2 regions of the Alicyclobacillus sp. TC genome follow, and region 2 is predicted to be linked to the other one. Evidence: a T-box and tRNA genes for the amino acid it is inferred to sense, from the RefSeq annotation. Region 2 holds a T-box; the other holds one or more tRNA genes.
What was found. The T-box of region 2 lies ahead of FY534_RS05665 (valine--tRNA ligase). A T-box ahead of a tRNA ligase gene usually reads a tRNA of that ligase, here a tRNA-Val.

Region 1 (12,520 bases), 310 kb from region 2:
ATCTTGACACTCTTCCTATGGTTTGGGACTTTCTATCTTAGCCGGGCTTTGTTCTTTGTGTTTCTTTGTCTATGGATTGCCTTCTTTTTACTGGCGCTGAATGGATTCCATCTCATGTCTTCAACAGCGGGTGGATATGTTGGATTGCTTTGTGGCATTCTTGCTCTTTATACATCTTTTGCTACTGTTATTAATGCAACTGCCGGTCGAACGGTACTACCGTTAGGTAAACCCTTGGCCAAGTCTCAGCAAGACTCTGCAACCCTCGTTACAACTGCGCATTAAGCTGCGTTTCGAATTCATAAAAATGGGATGATATCTGGTTACTGTTAGTTCTTACTACCTGATGCGACTGTTCTGTGAGGAGAATATGCATCAGGTAGTAGGCTATTTTTAATCGGATTTTTCAGGAATAAAATGTGGGTTAAGTAGTGTTGTTCAGAAAATATTATCGTTTTTCTCGTTTTTGGTTGACTTTTTTTGTCCATCCATGTTATCGTTATGGTTGCTTGCCGGAGTGGCGGAATGGCAGACGCTAGCGACTTAAAATCGCTTGTCCGTAAGGGCGTGCGGGTTCGAGTCCCGCCTTCGGCACCATTGAGTATTTTTGTTTTATGATTTTCAGAAGTGGATTTTGTCCCTCACAGAAAACCTCTTTCGACATAGTATGTCTAACGGGATTTCCCCAATAGATGAAATGTCAAGGAGGTTTTTGACGTGAGTGGAAGTTCAAAACTTGTATCTATTTTGAAATCACGTCGTTTGTATACATTGGTTGTAGGTATATTGGCTGGCCTAAAGTTGATTCTTGACGCTTTTGGTATCCATATCATCACATCGACTGAAGTGAACCAAATTGCCAATGGTTTTGCCGCATTGTTTAGCATTTTGTCTTTGCTGCTGGCTCACCAGTACCAGGGTGCCAATATCCAATCGAGTGCAAAGAGTGCAATCCAATCTATATCTGCGAATGATGTTACTACACAGACTGACGCAACTCATTCGGAACAGAATCAGTTTGGTTCGGTTGCAATCAATGAAGCGGAGTATCCTCCACAAGCGGCTTCAGATGGATTGGCGCGTCCAATAGAAAACGACCCTAAAGAATAGATTCCATCTCCCATCTTTTCGCATGGAGCCGGCTTTGGTCGGCTCCATTGGTTTGTGCTATTTCTCGAAAAATTTATGCATATGGGGTTTACTTTTAGAGAAAATGAGTTATGATGATAATGAACTATGCAAACAATCCTTTAGAGTTCCCGTACGACCGATAGCCGATTCTGGGTGTCCGTTGTCCCGGAAATCGGTTTTTTTACATCAAGGCCACAGCGAAATTATTCGTTGCTGCTTGTGTAAGTCTCAGGATACTCCTTTGCGGTGTTTGCTGGTCTTATGAATGTGCACGTTTTAGTGCTCTAGGAGGTTTTTTTCATGCACGAAGGTACCGTAAAGTGGTTCAATGCTGAAAAAGGTTATGGTTTTATTGCAGTGGAAGGTGGCAATGACGTATTCGTTCATTACAGCGCCATCCAAGGCAACGGTTTTAAGAGCTTGGAAGAGGGTCAGCATGTTTCCTTTGAAATCGTTGAAGGTCCCAAAGGTCCTCAAGCAGCAAACGTTGTGAAATTTTAATTCCTTTTTCGGACTGTGGCCGGCGAGCATTTGTTCGTCGGTTTTTATTTTGCCAATAGAAGATGACAAAAAGTCATCCATTTTCTTTATGAGTTGACATAGGAGCGTGTTTTGCGTTATAGTAGTTCCCGTTGACTCAAAGCATGCGGCTGTAGCTCAGAGGGAGAGCACCACCTTGACACGGTGGGGGTCACAGGTTCGATTCCTGTCAGCCGCACCATTGAAAGAGTTAAAGCAATAATGCGCACAGCAAAGGCCGCCTCCTGTGAACACAGGAAAGGCGGTCTTTGTCACATTATACGGCGACATCGGTCATTGACAGAACACAATTACCGAAGAATCAGCTTTTCCATCTTAGGGCCCCTATTAAACAAAAAGGTTATTCTCTTATCAAATGGGCCGTAAAACCGCTTGCTTTAGCTATGGGGATATAAGGCGCTCGCCGTGAGGCGAATCTTTTTAAACAATAGATAGAACTGTGGTATCTAATGTATTGTACTATACTATTTGTGGTGATTCGTCATGATTCGAGATGTAGATTCAAACCAAAATGTCACGTTCGACTGCAAATACCATGTTGTCTTTTGTCCGAAATATCGCCGAAAAGTGCTTGTTGAACCCATTGATGCAAGGTTAAAGGCGTTGCTTTCGGAAAAGGCAACCGACATTTCGGCGGAAATCGTTGAAATGGAAATCATGCCTGATCATGTTCATCTTCTCATTAAGTGTGATCCGCAATATGGCATTCACAAAGTCGTAAAACAACTCAAGGGATACACTTCCAAAGTTCTTCGTGATGAATTCAAATCACTAAAAAGTCGATTGCCTTCCCTATGGACGAATGCCTACTTTGTCGCTACGGTGGGCACTGTTCAACTGGACGTGATCAAGAAGTATATCGAAGAGCAGAAATCGAGGTGAGGTCGATCATGCGAAAAGCATACAAGTACAGACTTTACCCCGCGAAGGAGCAAGAAGAGAAAATTCAGTTGACCTTAGAACGCTGTCGCCTGCTCTACAATCGCCTGCTTGACGAACGGCGGTTCGCCTATGAAACAGACAAGACCACGCTAAATTACTATGATCAGGCAAATACGCTGAATGAGCGCAAAAAGTACATTCCAGCATTGAAGCAGGTTCATTCGCAGGTATTACAAGACGTGGTAAAACGGCTTGACAAAGCCTTTCAAGCTTTCTTTCGTCGTGTGAAGTGGAACCCAATACCTTGCCTGAGTCCAAAGAAACAGTTGGGATCGATCTTGGTGTGAAGCATCTTGCCATTACGTTCGATGGGGAATTTTACGAACACCCGAAATTTCCGCGGGAATCCGAACGGAAATTGCACAGGAAGCAACGAGTCGTATCACGCAAGAAAAAGGGGGCTGCTCGTCGCCGCAAAGCCATCAGAGAACTGGCGAGATTGCATGAGCATATCGCAAATCAACGTAGAGACTACGCGCACAAAGTATCTCGAAAATTGGTCAATTCATATGGGCTGATTGCCTTCGAGAATCTAAACGTACAAGGCATGGAGAAAAATCACCATCTTGCCAAGAGCATTGTTGATGCGGCTTGGAATCAACTTGTGCGGTACACCACGTACAAAGCGGAAGAAGCTGGTCGTGGTGTCGTGCTAGTCGATCCCAAAAACACAAGTCAACCCTGCTCGAATTGCGGGGAAATCGTCTCTAAAAAGCTGTCGGAACGCATGCACCATTGCGAACACTGCGGATACGTTCAAGACAGAGACATAAATGCCGCACAAAACATTTTGAAACGTGCCTTAGCTGGATAACGTTTCTTTTGGCTCGGACTGAGCCTTCAGAACGTAACGTAGGCGGTTGCGTCATGCGTGTTCTGAGAAGCTCCTGCCTTTAGGCATGGGGAGTGGTCACGATAATGATGAAATGATGATTTTAGGCATTTTTACATTCAGTCCTCGCTTTAGTATAGAGGGTGGGTAGTTGCCTAAAGGCTTGTGTCAACAGGACAAAGTCATCGAATTTTAGAATGGTCTGTGATACAGTAAAGTTAATGAAGAATAAAAAGATGTTCCTATGGCATGTTATTTCAAAGAAGTGTCTCAGAACATCGATTCTATATGTAGATATATAAATATACAGATGTAAAGAAGGTTAACTATGAGTAGCATGCAAAAAGTGACGGATGTAATTTTAATCGGTGCTGGAATTATGAGCGCAACGCTAGGAACACTGTTCAAGGAATTGGCCCCGGATTGGGATATTAAAGTTTTCGAAAAACTCGGAGGGCCCTCGGAAGAAAGTTCTAATGAATGGAATAATGCTGGAACAGGGCATTCAGCGCTATGTGAATTAAACTACACTACTGAAAATCCTGATGGAACAGTGGATATTAGCAAAGCGATTAAAATTAATGAGCAGTTTCAATTGTCCAGACAATTTTGGTCGTTTCTTGTGAATCGTAATTTGATTCAAAATCCACAGAACTTTATTATGCCCATTCCACACATGAGTCTAGTACAAGGCGAAAAAAATGTAAATTTTTTGAAAAAGCGATATGAAGCTTTATCGAATAGCCATTTGTTTCAAGGTATGGAATACTCAGATGACCCTGAAAAACTTAAGGAATGGATACCGCTGATTATGGAAGGTCGCACCTCGGACGAGCCTATTGCGGCCACTAAAATTGATTCAGGTACGGATATTAACTTTGGTGCCTTAACAAGGATGTTGTTTGAGCATTTGAAAAAAGAGCAAGTTGAAATTAAATACAACCATAGCGTTAAAAAAATCAAAAGAACCAGCAATAATCTATGGGAACTAAAAGTTTATGATCATGTTCAAGGGAAAACAGAAAGTCATTTGGCAAAGTTTGTATTTCTTGGTGCTGGCGGAGGAAGTCTTCCCCTATTACAAAAAACCGGGATTCCCGAGGCGAAGCACATCGGCGGTTTTCCTGTCAGCGGGCTTTTTATGGTCTGTCATAATCCGGAAGTTATTGAGCAGCATCACGCTAAAGTCTATGGAAAAGCCAAAGTTGGAGCACCTCCTATGTCGGTTCCGCATTTGGATACCCGTTATATTGATAACAAAAAATCGTTACTTTTTGGACCGTTTGCCGGTTTCTCACCCAAGTTCTTAAAGGCTGGTTCAAATTTCGATTTGATTCGGACGGTCAAACCTCATAACGTTCTCACGATGTTAGCGGCGGGCGTTAAAGAGTTTGCGTTGACGAAATATTTAATTCAGCAAGTCATGCTGTCTAATGAGAAACGTATGGAAGAACTAAGGGAATTTATACCGAATGCTAGGAGTGAGGATTGGGATATCGTCGTGGCGGGACAACGTGTACAGGTTATCAAAGATACGAAAACCGGTGGTAGAGGGACACTCCAGTTTGGTACAGAAGTAGTCAGCTCAGCTGATGGTTCGATTGCCGCTTTGCTCGGAGCTTCACCTGGCGCTTCTACAGTGGTCCATATCATGCTGGAAGTACTCGAAAAATGTTTTCCGCAACGTATGCCAGAATGGCAACCTAAAATTAAAGAAATGATTCCGTCTTATGGTCTATCTTTGGCAGAAAATCCAGAGTTGTTCCGCGAGATATTTGAAGATACAACGAAATCTCTAGGTTTGGATAAAGAACATACTGTTTCTGCCGAGGATTTGCAATCTCCGAGCTATGAGGATGGTTTTGTAACAGCTGAAGGATATATTACAGAGTAATCGAACGTGTAGATCCAGGTTTTGGATATACATTTACTTCCTGTTGATCACCTAAAGGGGGATAAATTTGGTTTTTCAGCAGATAACAGTTGCGGGATGTGGTGTGTTAGGAAGTCAGATTGCGTTTCAAACTGCTTTTAAGGGATTCGATGTGACTGTTTATGATCTCAACGAAGAAGCATTGTCGAAAGCAAAAGAACGAATTCTAAAACTAATGAACATGTATCAAAAGGACTTGCGGGCATCTCAACAAGATGTAGAAAATGCTTTTCATCGAATTTATTTCAGTTCCAATTTACAAGAGGCTATTGCACAGGCAGATTTACTCATTGAAGCTGTACCAGAAGTGATCCAAATCAAAACGGAATTTTATAAACACTTGGCCAAGGTGGCTCCTCCTAAAACCATCTTTGCTACTAATTCTTCTACATTTGTGCCGAGTCAGTTTGCGGAATTCACAGGAAGACCAGAAAAATTTCTGGCTCTGCATTTTGCCAATTCGATTTGGATTCATAACACGGCAGAAGTTATGCAGCATCCGGGAACAGATAAAGAAGTTTTCAAAGATGTGATCGCTTTTGCGGAAAAAATCGGTATGGTTCCGTTGCCTTTATACAAAGAACAGCCTGGTTATATTTTAAATTCATTGCTTGTTCCTTTTCTGGAAGCAGCACAGTTTCTATTGGTGAATGAGATTGCAGATGTGGCAACGATTGATAAAACTTGGATGATTGCTACAGGAGCTCCTGCTGGTCCTTTTGCTATTTTGGATACGATAGGTGTAAATACAGCTTATAATATTGCCAAAGAGAAAGCTAAGGCTGGGCATCCAGAGTATGAAAAATTAGCTAATATGTTAAAAACTCAATATATGGACAAAGGTAAACTGGGTCGGCAAAGCAACGAGGGATTCTACACATATCCTAACCCTCGTTTTCGACAGCCTGACTTTTTGAAAGGATAAATTGTATTGCACGATCCGATATAGAATACAGTAAAATGGATTTCGCAAGCATTTCAGTACCGCTTACAGTTCGTACGTAAGCGGTAATTTTTATTCGTTGACGTCGATTATATAATTGTTCTATAATAAGAACAAAATACTTTATATAGAAAGGCTGTTTGGAGGGGTAAGGGTGAAAATACAATCAAAATTGAGTATGGCCGGTATAACGGCTTTATCTGGTCTTGCCATGTTGGGTGCTGGAAGCTTTGCGTTATTTACAGCAGATGCTCATTCTTCTCAGCAGAACTTCGGAGCAGGTGTTGTTGATATCACGTTACATGGGGAATCAAATGTTTTTTCGAATGTTAAAGAGATCCCTTATTTTAATATGGTTCCTGGCGATCGCGCTGGTGGATATGTAATTTTGCATAATACAGGAAGTGTAGCGGAGATTCTTGATTTGCAAAATAATGTTCATGGACCTATATTTTGGGATGATGGATTGAACAATGGGAAGGTTGTCACATTAAACGGATTTGTAAAAGGTTCTAGTCAAGAGTTGAATCAACAAGCACTTTTAGCAGATTCACCATTTGGTCGTACAGTCTATCAAACATATAAAAATAATTGGCAACCAAGGTTGTTAATAGGTGGCCCCAAGTTAATTCCAGGATTCGGGTATGAATCTGTAGATTACCATGGTTCGAGCCCATTGAACGAATATCAAACTGACAATCATCCTGCTTATTATGTGCTTCAATACGCTATTTACAATAGCCTGCCCAAAGTCGTGGAGGCTCCTCATGAATACCCACAAGCGATAGGCTATCGTGTCAGTGGCTCCATTGTAAATACAAATTTATCTGTACCGTACACTTATCAACAAGCAGGTTATAACCTAAATGGTGGGGATTTTTCAGATTCGACGGGAACTTTGAACGTTGAATCGTCTGATGCATCGTTTGATAATGAACTTATTCAACCCACTAAATTTAGCGGATCGACCGATTTGAAAGGAATTGTGTTACAACCTGGTCAATATCTTTTGGTTACGTATCGAGGAGGATTGCCCAAAGAAGCAGGAAATGACTACCAAGATGCTTGGGGTAGTGTATCACTTTCGGTGCTGGCTGAACAATATGAAAATAATCATCAGAACATCCAAGTAACTGGCTCAAATGGAAATGGCGGTAATCCAATACAGTCCGGTCAAGGCTCTACAACCTCTCCGACTCCAAATCAATATTTTTCTAGTTTAAACGCAAATCCATTTAGTTCAAGTACTATATATGCCGGTCAAAATGTGAATTACACTTTGCAATTGTGGGATTCTAGTCATTCACCTCTTGAGGTTCCGGTGTCCGATATTTCGTTGTCGGTAACGAAGGGTACGGCAAAAGATGTTGTTTTCAGTCCAATTGATTCTCTCGGTAATGGATTTTATTCTTTTTCAGTCAGTGACAGTCAAGCAGAAGTACTTCAAGTTGAAGCAACTGTTATGGCAAATGGCGTAAGTGTTCATGCAGAATCTAAGCCTATTCAGTTGGCTGTGGATCATAGCATTTTGAGTTCACTCTCCTTTGATCAATCTTCGGAGCAGGCAGGTCAGTCGGATACTTATACGCTATCATTAAAAAATGCTGCCAATCAGCCGCTTCAGGGATTAACTTCAGACATATCTTTATCCACTATCAAGGGAACAGCACAAGATATTGAATTTGGGCCTATTGTTGAAAAAAGCCCAGGCTTATACCAATTTTCAGTCAAAGATACGAAGTCTGAACTCATTCAAGTGAAGGCGACTATCAATGCTCTGGATACTGAACAATCGGTGACAGCTTCAGAAGAACAAATTACTCCCGGACCTGCCGCTCAATTGATCTTTTACCCTGATTATTTAGATTTCGCAACAGAAAATAGTAGAATCCCAGTCACTATCTCACTGGAAGACAAATATGGAAATATTGTTCCACAAAACGATGTACTTACCTTTCACTATCAAGGTCCATTTAATATTATAGGCGTAGATGGCTATGCGCAATTAACGAATGGTGTTTTTCATGGTACGGCCATAAATCAGTTTAATCCAACTTACAGTAACTATATGTACCAATATAGTCAATTACCCACAGGCTATTTCTTTGCAATCTTAGGAGATTCTAATTCTGTTTCTGACAATAGTAATGGATTAAATGCAACTTTCTCAGGAGAATTGTCTCCCCAATCACCTTCTTCTGGAGAAGGGGGTGGCTGCGGTTGCCTCTTCTAAAGCCAATAACATTCATATCTATCTTGGTGCTGATGGCCACAATGATGACGGGATGCGATGTAAAATCGCATCCCCATTTGACTCCATTACCCCAATCCACTTCTTCGCAATTGATTAATGATTCATCCATCGGCCCTTTTGCCATCCATATCCATACTCAAGATGGTAAAAATGGTCAGTTGGCTTCGGTAGGCCTCGTCTCGCTTCCGACTCGAAGTACATCTGGTCTTTCTGTATATCAGGTATTTTATTGGAGTCAAGGTCAGCAGGTTGAGGCTTACTTGACTCTTCCTTCCAAACCTGGAGATTACCCTTTGCTTGTTTTACTTCATGGGGGATGGGAAGTTCCCAAACCCGGAATGTATCATTCCCCATTTTCATGGCCAGTGTCCAATCAATATTCCAATCAAATTATTACTATTGCATCTGAATATCGAGGATACGTACAAAGTGAGGGAACTGTTCATGGTCTTCTTGGCGATCTCGATGATACTGAAGCTGCCATACAGTGGGCCTCACATATCCCAGGATATTCAATTCGGGGCCTCTATTTATTTGGTGAATCTCTAGGCGGCGGTGTTGCCTTGCAATATGCTGCGCAGCATCATGTTGATGGGGTAGTCGCTCTTAGTCCTTATGTGGGCCCTGATGCCATGGACAATTGGTCTAAAAAATTAGATTGGCGTCCTGACCCTGCGGCAGAGTATGCTACAGCATATGGGCCAGAGTATTTACATGGAAAACTGTCTTTACGATATGAGAAACGTTCTCCTTACGATCAAGCTCTTGAGATTCAAGCTCCTGTATTATTTTTACAGGGACAAGAAGACCATCATGTGATATGGCAATCTGTAGCTGCTATGGCATTAAGGATGAAAAAGGCAGGAAAAGATGTAAAACTTTTATTGTACAAATACGGCCACCATGGGTTACAGAAAAAATATCGATCCGTTACGCATCAGGCTATAGAAAAATGGTTTGAACAGCATGGACTTCCTGGCCCTTGGCCCACGTCAAGTAACATTCATTAATTTCTGCCTCAGAATACAGAATGGAAAGTATTCGCTTGTTTTCTTTTCTTTATTTTTCAACTCATTGGATTTGGAGGGGATGGGAGTATCCAATGATAGGTGACTCGTTACTACTGATCAATGCTCGCATTGTTGGCGAAGATAAAATTTTGGATCCCGGCTGGATGCATGTCACTGAAGGGGTAATTGGTGAGCTTGGACATGGAGCACCACCGAATGAATTGTTTTCAGGATTGGCGTATCATCAGGTTGATGCTCGTGGTCAGTGGGTCGTTCCAGGTTTTATTGATATGCATGTGCATGGTGCTAATGGAGCAGATGTTATGGACGGTACATCATCTGCTATTGAAAAAATTGGTCAATTTCACATTCAACATGGTACTACAGGCTGGTTGCCGACTACACTTACCGCCCCTATAGAAGCTTTGGAGAAGTCCATTCAAGCATCGGGTATCGCACAACAAACAGCTTGGAGGTCAGGTTCAGCACAGGTGTTAGGTGTACATTTAGAAGGTCCTTTTCTATCTCCATCCAAAATGGGGGCTCAAAATCCTGTGTTTGTACAGCCCCCCAACATATCTATAATGAAACGGTTACTGGAGACGGTGCCTGGCCTTGTGCGCAAAGTCACTTTGGCTCCCGAACAGCCAGGAGCTTTGCAGTTAATTCAGTTTCTTAGAGAGGAAAAAGTCATTGTTTCTATTGGGCACACAGTCGCTTCGTATGAAGAAACCATAAAAGCTTTCGAAGCTGGAGCAACGCATGCGACGCATGTATTCAATGCAATGAACAGCATTCATCATCGCGAACCCGGTGCTGTCGGTGCCTGCTTACTTTCACAAAATGTTATATGTGAACTCATAGCTGATGGACATCATGTACATCCAGAAGTTTTGAAATTAGTGATGCGATTGAAAGGTAAAGATGGTGTTATTTTGATTACGGATGCTATTGGAGCAACAGGTAAACCGGATGGAGTTTATCAGCTGGGGGGGATGAATATTGTGGTGAAACAGGGCATTTCGACGCTACAAGATAGTCAATCCTTGGCTGGTAGTACACTAACCATGGATGAGGCCATTCGAAATATGATGATTCAAGTTGGAGTAACCCTGTTTGAGGCAATACAAATGGCGAGTCTGACTCCTGCACGTGAACTGGGGTTGGATCATCGAAAAGGAGTTTTGGCGGTTGGGCACGATGCTGATTTTGTACTCTTAGATGAATCGTTACTCGCAAGTGAAACATATATTTTGGGCAGACGTCTATATCGGCGTTCATAAAGTTGGTAGATTGGTTATTTTGGAAAGCTGTATGCTATACAACTTGTATGGAAATCTTTGTTCAGTTAAAATAAGCATAGTCTCGTTGATACTCGGTGTATAAATTTACTTGAAAAGTAGACAAGACCGTTCATCCAGGGTGGAAGGGCTATTATGCTTACCACGGTGGAGAGAACGGTTTTTGATTTTTGTAAGCTTTTCAACTTTCGGTAGAATGGAGGGCTAAAGTAAATTGCAATTAGGAGATTTGATCTTTATACGGGGCACTCAAGGATTGGCGGGGCCGATTCGTAAAATTACTCGTAGTCCTTATACGCATATTGCTGGTTTGGCGCATCCGGAACAAGTTATCGAATCTCAGGCTTTACGGATTACAGGTTATGAGCATGTCCAAACCTATAAAGGTGTGGCAGATGTTTATCGATGTGAAGAATTAACGGATCGGCAAAGGAAAGAAATTGTAGAATTTGCTAGAAGTAAAATTGGTACAAGGTACGATTATCTGCTTTTTTTCTGGTTAGCAGGTAGACATCTTTTAGGTCAAAGCGTTCCACTCATAGCGAGTCAGAAACGTCGTATTTGCACAACGCTCTGGGCAGATGCTTATCGGTCTGTTGGCATCGACTTATGTCCAGGAATTGAATATCCAACTCCGGGGGAATTAGCCAATTCTCAATGGCTTAAAAAAGTGGATAGTTATTAAATAGGTGTACGGAATGCAGGATGTATAGCTTGCAACTTTTAAAATAAAAAGCCGCATTGCTGCGGCTGTTGAATGAAGATTTTCATAAGTTTTACTTACCGATGGCAGCGGTGTTTTTTCTCGCATTTGACAAGAATTTTTTCGCCCGGATGCAGGATAATGACGATAGGGCGATGGCGATGATGTTTTTTCATGACCTTAACACCTCCCTGCAATAGCTGTAGAAGATCTTATGTACAAGAATGCCAAGGTGTATGGACATTCAGGGGGAGGCATCAGCGGGTTTCCTACTTCATCCTGTACTTGCTTCTAGGTGTTACCCATTTGAGAGGAATCAATATCTAAAGATGGGTCGCAAATTTGAACTTTAACCAATTGCAATCATTCGATCAATGGGGAGTCTGGCGCGTTGACGGATTGTTTCAGAAACAGAAACAACATGTTGATTTTCTTTTAAGGATTCTAAGACTTTAGGCAAAGTTATCATTTTCATAAATGGACAGACGGCTGAGCGGTTTGCGGCGATGAAGGTTTTGTTTGGATTTTCCTTTTCCATCTGATGAAGAATTCCAGTTTCAGTTGCGATGATGAATTGGCTGGAGGGAGAATTTTTTGCCCTCTCCAGCATGCCGCCCGTCGATAATAGATGAGTTCGCTCTTTTGGAAGTTGACCTTCTGATAATAAATACATGCTGGAAGTCGAACATCCGCATTCTGGATGGATCAATAATTCTGCATCAGGATAGTCTCTAAACACGTTGTCTACGTCTGCGGGGGAGATTCCTGCATGTACGTGACACTCCCCCATCCATATGTGCATATTTTTACGACCTGTGGCGCGTTGTACATAAGCCCCCAAAAACATATCGGGTAAAAATAAAATCTCTTTCTCTTCAGGTATACTTTCTACAACTTTGATAGCGTTAGAAGAAGTGCAGCAATAATCACT
Region 2 (12,520 bases):
TTGCGGTTTCATTCGCAATGGAAAGATTGTCAATGACGAAAGCCTGCAGTTGATTGCTCAAACTGCTCTATCCCACGCAGAAGCTGGTGCTGATGTGGTTGCCCCGTCAGATATGATGGACGGTCGTGTACAGGCTATTCGCTCGCTTTTAGAAGAAAATGGTTTCCAAGATACAGCAATTCTATCTTACGCTGTCAAATATGCTTCCGCTTTTTACGGTCCATTTCGTGAAGCTGCCCATTCTGCTCCATCGTTTGGTGATCGTAAAACGTACCAGATGGATCCTGCTAATGTTCGTGAGGCTATGCGTGAAGCCGAGTCTGATCTTCGTGAAGGTGCTGATATGCTTATGGTAAAACCAGCTCTGTCTTATTTGGATGTCACCGCTAAATTGCGCTCGTCCACTCAAGTCCCTATAGCGACTTACAATGTTTCGGCTGAGTACAGTATGGTGAAAGCTGCGGCGCAACAAGGTTGGATTGATGAACGTGCCACTGTAATGGAAATGTTCACATCTTTTAAGCGAGCTGGTGCTGATTTTATTTTGTCCTATTTTGCACTATCGGCTGCTGATTGGTTAAAAGAAGAATAGAAAAGAGGGAATCGAGTGGATAATGATGGGATCCTTCAAATTGAAAAATCAGAAAAAGCGTTTCAAGAGGCTGTCAAATGGCTACCTGGTGGGGTAAATTCACCCGTTCGAGCTTTTTTGGCTGTTGGTGGAAACCCAATCTATATTCGTCAAGGAAGCGGACCGCATATTGAGAGTTTGGATGGTCATTCGTATATTGATTACCTATTGTCTTGGGGGCCTTTGCTATTTGGACATGCTCATCCGCGCATTAAGGCAGCTGTAACTGAGGCTTTGGAAAAAGGCACCTCCTTCGGCCTGCCAACGATTGCCGAAACTGTAATGGCGCAAAAAGTAAATCAACTGATGCCCGCAGTGGAAGTTGTACGCATGGTCAACAGCGGAACAGAGGCGACGATGAGCGCACTGCGTTTAGCGCGTGCGTTTACGAAAAGAAATATCATTGTTAAATTTGAAGGATGTTATCACGGTCACTCGGATGCACTTTTGGTTAAAGCCGGATCGGGCGTGGCTACTCTGGGTTTGCCAGATAGCCCTGGTGTACCGGAGGGAATCGCTCACTATACCGCTACAGTACCCTATAACCAAGTGGAAGCCTTACAGGAGCTTTTTGCTCAAATGGGTGAACAGATTGCTGCAGTTATTGTGGAGCCTGTGGCTGGCAATATGGGGTGCATCCTGCCCCAACCTGGGTATCTGGAAGAATTGCGGCGATTGACTGAAAAATACGGTACTCTACTTATTTTTGATGAGGTGATGACGGGATTTCGCGTAGCTGCTGGAGGCGGCCAAGAACGGTTTGGTATCCGTCCAGATTTGGTAACACTGGGGAAAGTAATTGGTGGCGGTCTTCCGGTAGGCGCCTATGGTGGTAGACGGGATATCATGGAATGGGTAGCGCCCAATGGCCCTGTTTATCAGGCGGGTACTTTATCTGGTAATCCTCTTGCGATGGCTGCAGGCATTGCGGCACTTACCATGATTGAGGAAGAAGCGCCCAATGGTTTGTATAGCAAGATGGAACAATACGGGAAGCAAATCGTTTCAGTTTTTTTACAGGCTTGTCAAGACAAAGGCATTCCTGCATACGGCCACGCCATTGGAGGAATGTTTGGATTGTTTTTCAATGAAGGAGCAGTGGTAGACTATCAGTCTGCAGCTCAGTCCGACAAAAAAATGTTTGCACAATTTTTCCATGCATTACTCAAACGAGGTGTACTTTTACCACCGTCACAACTGGAGTCTTGTTTTCTTTCCGCAGTTCACGGTCAAGAAGAGCTATCAAGAACTTGCGAGGCTGTTGATAGCGCAATTCGTTCGTTTTAACTGCAGAACGTCCTTCGCTTATCCATGTGTGTGAACGCTGCTGTAAGGACATAAAAGCATATCCCACTTCATAAACATGCAGGGAGAGACCTGCTGTTTAAGGAGGGGTATTAGGCGATGCAGAATCAGCAAACACCCATGATTTCCGTAGCCATAGACCAAGAAGTGTTTATGGATAGTGTTCGCGAAGGAGACAGAGTGGAGGACGCTACTGTCGCAACGGAAGTTATTTCTTTCGATCGCGTTGAAGATACTTATGTGCTCGAAGGCGCTATCGTTTTTGCGGGGTACTTGGCGTCCCAAGAAAAGGGCAAGTCATCAGAGGGAAAGAACACTCAAATTGTGATGGATGACGATCCGGTCATTCATGTCCATCATCGTTTGCCCTTTATTTTAAAAGTTCCAGTTCATGCTCAACCGAATGGTGTTCTGAATGTAAAAAGCAGACTTGCTGGTTGGAAATTAGATGTATCGGGAGATTCTTGGCTTCGTGTACAAGGGAATTTACAAATTGCCGGTCTTGTGGATAAAGGTGGATATCATTTCCAATGTGGTGCACAAGAGATTGGCGATTTATGGGTATCTTTGCCGGATCGGCCTCAATCGACACATGTAAACGAACTGTCAAGTCAAGGTATGAAAGAGACGAATGCATGGGTTGGAGAGTTTCGGGGAGAAACGGAAGCCTCTGAGTCCGAGAGTTTGATGTCAGACACAGTAAGCAATGTTGAATCTGACACATTCGCGGAGCAATCCTTCAACGCGCAGGACCAGGGTCAGGACACACCATTTCCTGTACGCGGTATGGAGGATCCTGAGGAAGAGGGGGACAGTGCTGAACGGTTGAATAGAGTCACCCTTGAGACGGAGCAATTGAGTGAAGCGCGTGCAGGGCATGGCTTGCAAATACAAGAAGATGTCAATGAGTCCAAAGAAAGCAGGGGCAATAAGGAAAATCAAACACCAAGTGATATAAACAGCTCTGCTGATTCTACGGTTCTTGGTGCTGCCGCAGAGTTAGAAGCGCTTGACCGTTTTGTGGTGAGTGATACGGAAGAACAAAAGCCGCTGGCCGAGTATTCGTTTGAGAATCAGTTGAGTGAAAAACAAGAAGCTCAATTCGAGGAAAAAGAAGCTATTTCCTTCTCTGCTTCGCGGGCCTTTTCTGATTCTGGTTTTCACGCCAATCTTGCCTTCAGTAAAGATGCAGGGCGTATCCAACAGACTCGCACGGAGCCGGTAGTTGAGCCTTCCCCTTCCAATGGAGCTTTTCAGGAACCGGAGACGTCTTTTGAACGTTCTATGGATAATAAAAGTCTTTGGTCGTTTGTCGATTTCAATGCTCCCGAAAGGTTTTATACCTTACGCTATGTTGTAGTCGAGGAAGGCGAGACGCTGCAAATGGTGGCCGATCGCGTTGGCGTCTTGAAAAGTGAAATGATTCGTGTCAATCGTTTGGAAACAGAAGATATTTGGGTGGGTCAAACCCTTCTTATACCGGACACCCCGATACGTTTGGCAAACGTGCAAAATTTTTAAGAATGATGCTCTGAAAAGAATAACTTCGATAGCGAACATCAGCATAGTGATTTCTCCTATGCCTGATGTTTTTTTGCCAACAAAGTTAAATATCTATTCAACCTGGCTATGGTGCCCCAATAAAAGTAACTGCAAAGACAATAAAGAGAAGCATAAGAATCAAAAGGTCCAGTGTATTGGGCCAAATTAAAGCGCGAAAGAAAAGTAGCATGATGGCTGCTGCCAACATTAATTTGACAAAACGTGCCAGCATGATAAACAGACCCATGCCAACCACCTCCTGGCGAAATCTTATCTGGATAGCTCGTCTTAGCTCGTCGAATATATACTTTGCGTATGATATATATGCAAATAGGTGAGCATGTACCCCTTTTTTTCGCATAAAATTGGACATGCAGAACAATATTCGCTAGACTTGCCTTTCTGAGCTTTGCTAGAATGGGCGACAGGATTGAGAGGAGAGATGGGGTAATGGCGAATTCGTGGATGGATGGAGGCACTTGGAGAGGCTTCCATATTCGATATCTTGCCATCTTATCTGTGTCGTTTGCTGTTTTACAGGCAGTCGCTTATTATACAGTTCATTATCCGCTCATGTTTAGTTCAGAGTTTGCCATGATTCTCATGATGTGGCTCATTATTCCGCGTTTGACAGAACGTCGATTGGCCAATACGTTTGCGGGTGTCACAACTACGTTTCTGCTTGGATTGATTTTGCAGTTTACAATTGGTCTGGAAATTACGGAAAAAGGTGGTATATGGTATACTTTAGGGCAAAATTTGCTGATTTTCGTCGTCGCCTTGGCACTCAGTTATCTCTATTTACGCGTTTCCATATGGAGCGACAGAAAAAAAGCAGAGTTAGAGAAACGCCGGGCAGAAAAATCATCAAGCGCTCAGACAACTGTAGCACCCGTCCGTGTTCATCGAATTAAGAAACGCCGCCATCCTGGACGGCGCAAAAAGTAAAGTCATACAAAAAGATGCCATGAAGGTTTGACAAAGTCTTGTTTGTTCTCGTATGATAGAGCAACCAAATTCAATTTCGGATAAAAAGCGTTGATGAGAAGGAGTAAAAACGTGTAACCGTTCAGAGAGAGAACCATTAGCTGGAAGGTTCTTCGGTAGCCGTTTTGAACGTCGTCTCTGAGCTGCTATAGCCGGGTCATACCCGTTATCAATGTCGAGTGTCCTAAGATTGCGTTTTTCTTTCTTGGGAAATTCAGGTGGTAACGCGGAAGAAGCCTTTCGTCCTGAAGGACGAAAGGCTTCTTTGTGTCCAGAGCAGCGACGAAAGAAATGAGTCATCCTATAACATGAACGGAGGGTTTCTTATGCAAAATTCATCATCCACAGAAAAGTTCTCACAAGAAATGAACAAGCATTTTCAACCACAGGAAGTCGAGCGTGAAATTTACGCTGAGTGGGAAAAGTCAGGAACTTTCCAAGCGGATAGTAGCTCACCTCATCCTGCGTTTTCCATGGTGATTCCACCTCCCAATGTCACAGGAGTGCTCCATCTAGGTCATGCCTGGAACCATACATTGCAAGATATTCTGGCTCGCTATCATCGTATGCGAGGTAAAGATGTGCTTTGGTTGCCTGGAACTGACCATGCGGGCATTGCTACGCAGACACGTGTGGAAAAAATGTTGATGCAAGAGAATGGGCAGTCTCGTCACGATATTGGCAGAACGGCGTTTGTAGAAAAAGTTTGGGAATGGAAAGACAAGTACGGATCGGCCATTACTGAACAAATTCGCCGTCTTGGGGATTCGGTAGACTGGAGTCGAGAACGCTTCACGATGGATGAAGGTCTGTCTCAAGCGGTGCGCACCGTTTTTGTGGAACTTTATCAGAAAGGTTTAATATACCGCGGTAACCGCATCATCAACTGGTGCTCCAGATGCGGCACAGCACTTTCTGACATTGAAGTAGAGCATATTGAATTACCGGGAAAACTTTATCATATCCGCTACCCCTTGAAAGACGGTTCAGGTGAAGTGGTGATTGCTACAACACGTCCTGAAACATTTTTTGCGGATGTAGCTGTTGCTGTCCATCCAAATGATGAACGGTATAGTTCCTTAATTGGCAAAACGGTTATTCTGCCTTTGAGTGGTCGTGAGATTCCTATTTTGGCCGATCCGATTGTCGATCGAGAGTATGGTACAGGCTGTGTGAAAATTACACCAGCGCATGATCCAAACGATTTTGAAGTGGGACTCCGTCATCAATTGCCCCAGTTGCAATGTATCGGATCGGATGGAAAATTGAATGAACTGGCTATGGAGTTTGCTGGACGTAATGCATTAGAAGCACGCCAAGATGTTGTGGATGTACTGCGCAAGCAGGGCTATCTGCTTCACGTGACTGATATTGTGCATGCTGTGGGTCACTGCAGTCGTTGTTCTACAGTGGTCGATCCGCTTCTTTCTTTGCAGTGGTTTGTGCGTATGCAAAACTTAGCCGATCCAGCGTTGCAGTTTGTCCATCGTGGAGAATTACAATTTGTCCCGGCTCGATTTGAAAAAGTTTTTGTGCATTGGTTGGAAAATGTTAAAGATTGGTGTATCTCCCGGCAACTTTGGTGGGGGCATAGAATTCCTGCTTGGTATTGTGACGACTGTGGCGGTACGACAGTTCAACTGGAAGATGCTACATGTTGCGGGCATTGCAAGAGTACCCATATCCATCAGGATGAAGATGTATTGGATACGTGGTTTTCTTCAGCACTCTGGCCTTTTTCTACTTTAGGCTGGCCAGATACAGATACGCCGGATTATCAGAAATATTATCCGACTAGTGTTTTGGTGACCGCCTATGACATTATCTTTTTCTGGGTAGCACGGATGGTATTTATGGGATTAGAATTCACCGGCCAGATGCCGTTTCAAACCGTTGTTCTTCACGGTCTGATTCGCGACTCTGAAGGTCGAAAGATGTCGAAAAGTCTTGGCAATGGTGTCGATCCGATAGAAATTATAGAGCAGTATGGAGCAGATACGTTGCGCTTTTGTCTAGCTACTGGCACGTCACCGGGCAACGATCAGCGTTTTAGTATGGAGAAAATTGAAGGCAGCCGCAATTTTATGAATAAGTTATGGAATGCTGCTCGATTCGTGCGCATGAATTTATCCGATAGTTTTCAAGCAAGAACCATCGACTGGGATAAAATGGATATTGCCGATCGATGGATATTGCATCGTCTGGCCAAAGCGAATAAAAGTGCTCAAAGATTACTGGAAGAGTTTGAGTTTGGCGAAGCAGCACGAGTACTCTACGATTTTGCTTGGGATGATTTTTGTGATTGGTATATAGAAATGGCTAAAATCTCGCTTTATGGAGAGTCCATTGTCGATAAGGAACGAGTACAGACAGTTCTGTACGAAGTCCTGCAACAACTGTTACAAATGCTTCATCCTTTTATTCCATTTATTACAGAGGAAATTTGGTCTTACTTGCCACAAAGAAACGGTCAGTTGCTTGTTGCGTCCGATTGGCCGCAAATACAGCAGGCGTGGATCGATGATACTTGCGATACATTGATGGGTTCCATTCAAGAAGCGATTCGCAGCGTGCGAAATATTCGCAGTGAACGCAATATTCCGCCGAGCAGGGAGATTTCCCTTCTTATCCGGCCGCTTTCGGTTGAAGCAATGGAACGCTTTCAGCAGGGCCAATACTATATCCAAAAGCTTTGTCATGCGTCACAATTAGAAAACAAAATGGATATAGAGCCGCCTTCGCAGGCTATTGCACTGGCAGTATCGGGTGCAGAAATATTTATTCCTCTGGCTGGATTGATTGATTTGGCGGCGGAAAAAAATCGACTTGAACAAGAGAAGCGTCGTTGGCAACAGGAAATAGAGCGGATCGACAAAAAATTTAGCAATCCTAATTTTCTTGCTCGTGCACCTCAAGAAGTTGTAGAAGCTGAGAAAATCAAAAGAGAGGATTATGAGGCTCGATTGTCAGCAGTGGAAGAGCGATTGCGTGCAGTGGCTGCAATGGAGCAGTAGAAAGGAGAACGATTCTTGGCAGAAGTAAGTATAGAAGCGTGGCTTAAAGGCAGGCAACGCTTTGGCGTTCGGCCTGGTTTGGAGCGAATGCAAAAACTGCTAGAAGAATTGCATCATCCTGAGCAAGGACTGCAGTTTTTGCATATCGCTGGAACAAACGGAAAAGGTTCAGTTGCAGCAATGCTGACTTCGTTGCTCATGGCCAATCCTACCCATCTTGTGGGTACATTTACTTCGCCTTCTTTTGATGGTTATCGGGGAAGGTTTACGCTACAAAAGCAGCCTGTAGACGAAAAGAATTTTTTTCGATTGGCTCAGCGTGTCCGCACGGCTTGTGAACGGGTAGATGGGGACGATCCGTTAACAGAGTTTGAGGTTCTGACGGGCATGGCTTTACTTTATTTTGCAGAGCAACAAGTTTCACATGTCGTATGGGAAACAGGTCTCGGTGGACGTTATGACTCCACAAATGTAGTGAAACCGCTGGTTACCTGTATAACAAATGTAGGCATGGATCATGTGGAAATACTGGGTCCCACTCTGCGGCATATTGCCTATGATAAAGCTGGCATTATAAAATCGAACGTCCCGATAGTCACCGCTGCGCAGGATGTTGCGTACCGTGTGATAGAAGCGATTGCGCAGCAACAAACAGCCCCATTAATTCGTGTAGGACGTGATGTGGCTGCCATATTGGAAAAGATGGAACTGCTGGGACAGCGGCTATTTTACAGGGGATTGCATTGCGATATAGGGGGCATTTTTTTGCCGTTACACGGCGCCCATCAAGTTGAAAATGCAGCAGTAGCGCTGGCTATGCTGGAGTCCATCGGGTTGCTGCCTGATGCGCATGCACTGCGTGAAGCTATGAGCCGTGTCTCGTGGCCAATGCGCTTTGAGGTGCTCCAATGGCAGAATCGAACTTTTATTTTAGATGGAGCACATAATCCAGAAGGAGCAGCGGCCAGCTTGAAAACCATGCTTGCTTGGTTAGCGAGGTGTGGTAGAGAGAATGTTGAATGGACATTGGTCTTAGGAATTCTTTCGGATAAAGAAATTGATCGAATGATTGATATTTTGGTGCCGGATGCTGCAAACGTGATAGTGACTGCACCGCAAACCAGCCGAGCTTTTGCAAAAGAACATCTAGCTGATAAGATTCGTGAAAGGTATCCGTCGAAATCTGTCGAAGTAGCTATATCAATTCCTGCAGCGATGCAGCGAGCTGTCAACCTAGGCGAGTTTGCGTTGGTTTGCGGCTCCTTGTATACGGTTCATGAAGCGAGGCATGCTATTTTTAACTAACTGGATAGTGTTGGGCAATTTCTGCAGATGGGATGGTGATGCGCGTGAAATCGTTCAAGCACGTGCATTTTGTGGGCATTGGCGGCTATGGAATGAGTGCGATTGCGCGAGTATTAATGGATATGGGATTTGAAGTGTCCGGTTCAGATGTTTCCAGACAGGAATTGGCTGTACGCTTAGAGGAGCGGGGAGCCACAGTTTTTTATGGCCATCGTGCAGAGCAGGTGGCGGGTGCAGACGTCGTAGTTTACAATACCATGATTGCACCAGATAATGTGGAACTAATGGAAGCCAAAAGGCGGGATATTCCGGTCTTGCATCGGTCGGAAATGCTCGCGCGGCTGATGGAAGACCGGATGGGGATCGCAGTCACTGGAGCACATGGGAAAACAACAACTTCCTCTATGATTGCTTATATGATGGAACGGTGCGAGTGTGAACCTACATTTGTCATTGGTGGGGTTGTAAGCAACCTGGGAGAAAACGCACGTGCTGGCTGTGGAAACTATGTGGTAGCAGAGGCTGATGAAAGTGATGGCTCTTTTCTTCATTACCATCCCCATATTGCAGTCGTTACTAACGTAGAGCCAGATCATCTGGAACACTATGGCGGGGATTTTTCAAATCTCTTGAATGCGTATCAACAGTTTGTGTCGCAAATCCAGCCAAATGGTTTACTGGTTACTTCGGCGGAAGACCCGCATATGCAGAAGTTCGCGGCAAGCGCGCCCTGCCGAGTGGTTACTTTTTCAGCTAATCCAGATTCACAAGCAAATATTACTGCTCATTCGATTCATCTGATCGATCGCGGTAGTATTTCAGAAATCAGATTAAATGGAGAAGTGCTGGGTACACTGAGGTTACAATTGCCTGGTATTCATAATATTATGAATGCCATGGCTTGCCTAGCGGTTGGGTTGGAAGCTGGTTTAACGTTTGAAAAAATGGCGCAAGCCCTCTCTGAGTTTCATGGTGCCAAACGTCGATTTCAAGTTATTGGGGATGTACAAAATATTCTTATTATTGACGACTATGCTCACCATCCAACAGAAATACGTGCTACCATTGCAGCGGCTCAAGCAACCAAGCGTCGAATTGTAGCCGTTTTTCAACCGCAAAGATATACAAGAACGTATTTCCTCTTTGATGCATTTTCGCAAGCGTTTAGTGGTGCGGATGAGGTGGTCATAGCAGATATTTATTCTCCGGCCGGTGAGAGGAGAATAGAAGGTGTCACGGCTGAACGCTTGGTAGAACAGATTCGAGTCAAAAGTAATCCATCTGTCCGTTTTTTAAAAACAAAAAATGAAGTACTCCAGTATTTGTTAAGTACGGTGCAACCCGGAGACTTAGTTTTAACCATGGGGGCAGGTGATATATGGCAAGTTGCCCATCGACTGAGCGAAGCACTAAAAAGCAATCCAAGTGAAGCAAGAGCATTGGTTTAGTTTTTATACAGAAACAGTCTGTCCATTTAGACTTTGTTAGAACAAGCTTTAGTGCATAAGCAAAGAGAGTCGCTTTCATCAAACGGCTCTCTTTTTATTGTTTCTTAAATTATTTCGCAAAAATGTATTTCATTATTTAATGTCGCCAATTTTTTCTCTGTTTACGATAATAAACTGCTTTGGAAAACCAGTAATATGCAAATGCAATCAAAGCCAGCAAGATAGCTATTTTAATAAAGAAAGCCAAAAATATAGATAGAACGCCAATGGCCAGTATAGCGATTAATCCCCAGACCAGATAATAAAAAAACGGCATTCTTTCATCCCCTTTTTAATGCTCTGACTCTATTCTACCATAGTTTGTCCAATCCATCGTTTTGAAAACAGGTGGAAAAGTCGAATTTGACGAAAATGTGTTGAGATATGTTTTTTCGGGGGTGGTTTGGCTGCATTGTAAACTCGTATTTTTTCTGTATTTTAAATCTTTTGTTATTTTTATACTGGGATCTTTGATAGGTTTGTTTTGTATAGCAGTTGGAGAAAAACTGGTTCAACATTCTGCGGCATCTCTTGTGGATAGCTCTAAACATGTCATTCATCAATTGAAAAGTTCATTCTATTATCCTATGTGGATATTGGCATATGCTACTCTGGTTGAAGCTTTATGGATAGAAATTTCCACCACAAAAGTTTATATCATCAAATTTTTGATTTATTTCATCTTAATTGCATTTTTATTCGTTTTGGCAAGCGGTGATAGAATCAATTATTCTATTTCTGCTCCACTTTCTATACTCGCGTTTCTAGTATTTTTTGTTTTGATGATTTTTTTACTTCATATTTCGTTTTTGCTGGAAATTATCTCTGCCTTTTTTGGTTTTTTTCTGATTCTTATTTTAATTTTATTGAGCCGAAGAAAAATGGGATTTGGCGATGCGTTGATATTTCTCAATATAGGGACGGTATGTGGGATAACAGGTTGTTTATGGATATTATCTCTTGCCTCCTTCTTTGGTTGCATTATCTGTATTCCTTTGTTGTTTATAAAAAAATTGAATGCCAAAACAGCTATACCTTTTGTTCCTTTTATCACTGCAGCGACAGCTTTTTGGATGCTCTTGGGACAACAAATCACTCATTGGTATATTTCAATTCTTTGAAATAGAGGTGTGTTATTTGAATATCCTTGAGTTATTGGAGAAGGCTGTCCTGCACAACGCATCCGATATTCATTTAAGTGTAGGTTCTCCGCCGATATTACGCATTCAAGGCGTGCTGGTTGCCATTGAACGTGAGTTAGAGTCGGACGACATCCGTTCTTTTGCTAAGTTGATTATGACAGAAGAGCAGTTAGCTAAGTTGCAAAAGGAAAAAAATATCGACATGCTTTATAGCCTTCATGATAAGTTTCGATATCGTATAAATGCCTATATACAACGAGAACAACTTTCACTTGCCATCCGTATTGTACCTAGTCAAATACCGAGCTTGTCCGAGATGAATATGCCTAAAATTTTTTTACATCTTTGTCAACTTAGTCATGGTCTTGTTATTGTTACGGGTCCTACAGGATCGGGTAAATCGACGACACTCGCTGCAATGATCCAGCATATTAACCAAACCCAGAAGAAAAAAATTATCACTTTGGAAGATCCTATCGAATTTCTCTATTCACATATGGGATGTCTCATTGAACAGCGAGAAATAGGAAGAGACACGAACAGTTACGCGGATGGACTAAGGTCAGCTTTGCGCCAAGATCCAGACATTTTGTTGCTGGGTGAAATGCGTGATATCGAAACTATGGCTACAGCTATCACTGCAGCAGAGACTGGCCATTTGGTTTTCACTACTTTGCATACTCCAGATGCGACGAGTGCTATTGAAAGAATCATTGACGTGTTTCCCGCTATACAGCAACAACAAATAAGAGTTCAATTAGCTAATATTCTGCAAGCAGTGATTGCGCAAAAACTATTTCGTGGACCAGACAAGCAACGTGTCGCTGCCTATGAAATTCTCATCGGTAATACGGCTGTTGCCAACTTGATTCGACAAGAAAAAGTTCATCAAATACGGTCGATTATGCAAACTTCTCGTGAAGAAGGAATGCAAACCATGGAAATGCATATTCGTGAATTACTAGAAAAGCAACAAATTTTTTTCGAGGCTGATAGGGTTGCTATGACAACTTTCGGCAAACTTTTTAAAGACCGTTCGTTATGATGAATAGCAATCAAGCTGTTTGTACAACCGAGTTGAGGGATTGCTTACTAAGAGATAGTAAC

Region 1: it encodes a tRNA-Val, which carries the amino acid that the T-box ahead of FY534_RS05665 (valine--tRNA ligase) is inferred to sense. The anticodon was not compared.

What each region holds. Positions count from the first base shown of each region.
Region 1 covers NZ_CP044434.1:864,922-877,441, forward strand. The annotation lists gene FY534_RS04110 (acetate uptake transporter) at 1-285, shown strand, start outside; tRNA gene FY534_RS04115 (tRNA-Leu) at 512-597, shown strand; gene FY534_RS04120 (hypothetical protein) at 718-1,110, shown strand; gene FY534_RS04125 (cold-shock protein) at 1,432-1,632, shown strand; tRNA gene FY534_RS04130 (tRNA-Val) at 1,778-1,852, shown strand; gene tnpA (IS200/IS605 family transposase) at 2,155-2,553, shown strand; gene FY534_RS04140 (helix-turn-helix domain-containing protein) at 2,562-2,900, shown strand; gene FY534_RS04145 (RNA-guided endonuclease InsQ/TnpB family protein) at 2,858-3,427, shown strand; gene FY534_RS04150 (malate:quinone oxidoreductase) at 3,774-5,339, shown strand; gene FY534_RS04155 (3-hydroxyacyl-CoA dehydrogenase) at 5,407-6,303, shown strand; gene FY534_RS04160 (TasA family protein) at 6,476-8,554, shown strand; gene FY534_RS04165 (alpha/beta hydrolase family protein) at 8,542-9,585, shown strand; gene nagA (N-acetylglucosamine-6-phosphate deacetylase) at 9,678-10,868, shown strand; gene FY534_RS04175 (C40 family peptidase) at 11,101-11,571, shown strand; gene nadA (quinolinate synthase NadA) at 11,939-12,520, opposite strand, start outside.
Region 2 covers NZ_CP044434.1:1,175,304-1,187,823, forward strand. The annotation lists gene hemB (porphobilinogen synthase) at 1-592, shown strand, start outside; gene hemL (glutamate-1-semialdehyde 2,1-aminomutase) at 608-1,918, shown strand; gene FY534_RS05650 (LysM peptidoglycan-binding domain-containing protein) at 2,036-3,457, shown strand; gene FY534_RS05655 (hypothetical protein) at 3,564-3,725, opposite strand; gene FY534_RS05660 (hypothetical protein) at 3,929-4,426, shown strand; T-box leader at 4,508-4,716, shown strand; gene FY534_RS05665 (valine--tRNA ligase) at 4,792-7,479, shown strand; gene FY534_RS05670 (bifunctional folylpolyglutamate synthase/dihydrofolate synthase) at 7,495-8,784, shown strand; gene murC (UDP-N-acetylmuramate--L-alanine ligase) at 8,829-10,232, shown strand; gene FY534_RS05680 (hypothetical protein) at 10,369-10,548, opposite strand; gene FY534_RS05685 (prepilin peptidase) at 10,751-11,392, shown strand; gene FY534_RS05690 (type IV pilus twitching motility protein PilT) at 11,409-12,458, shown strand.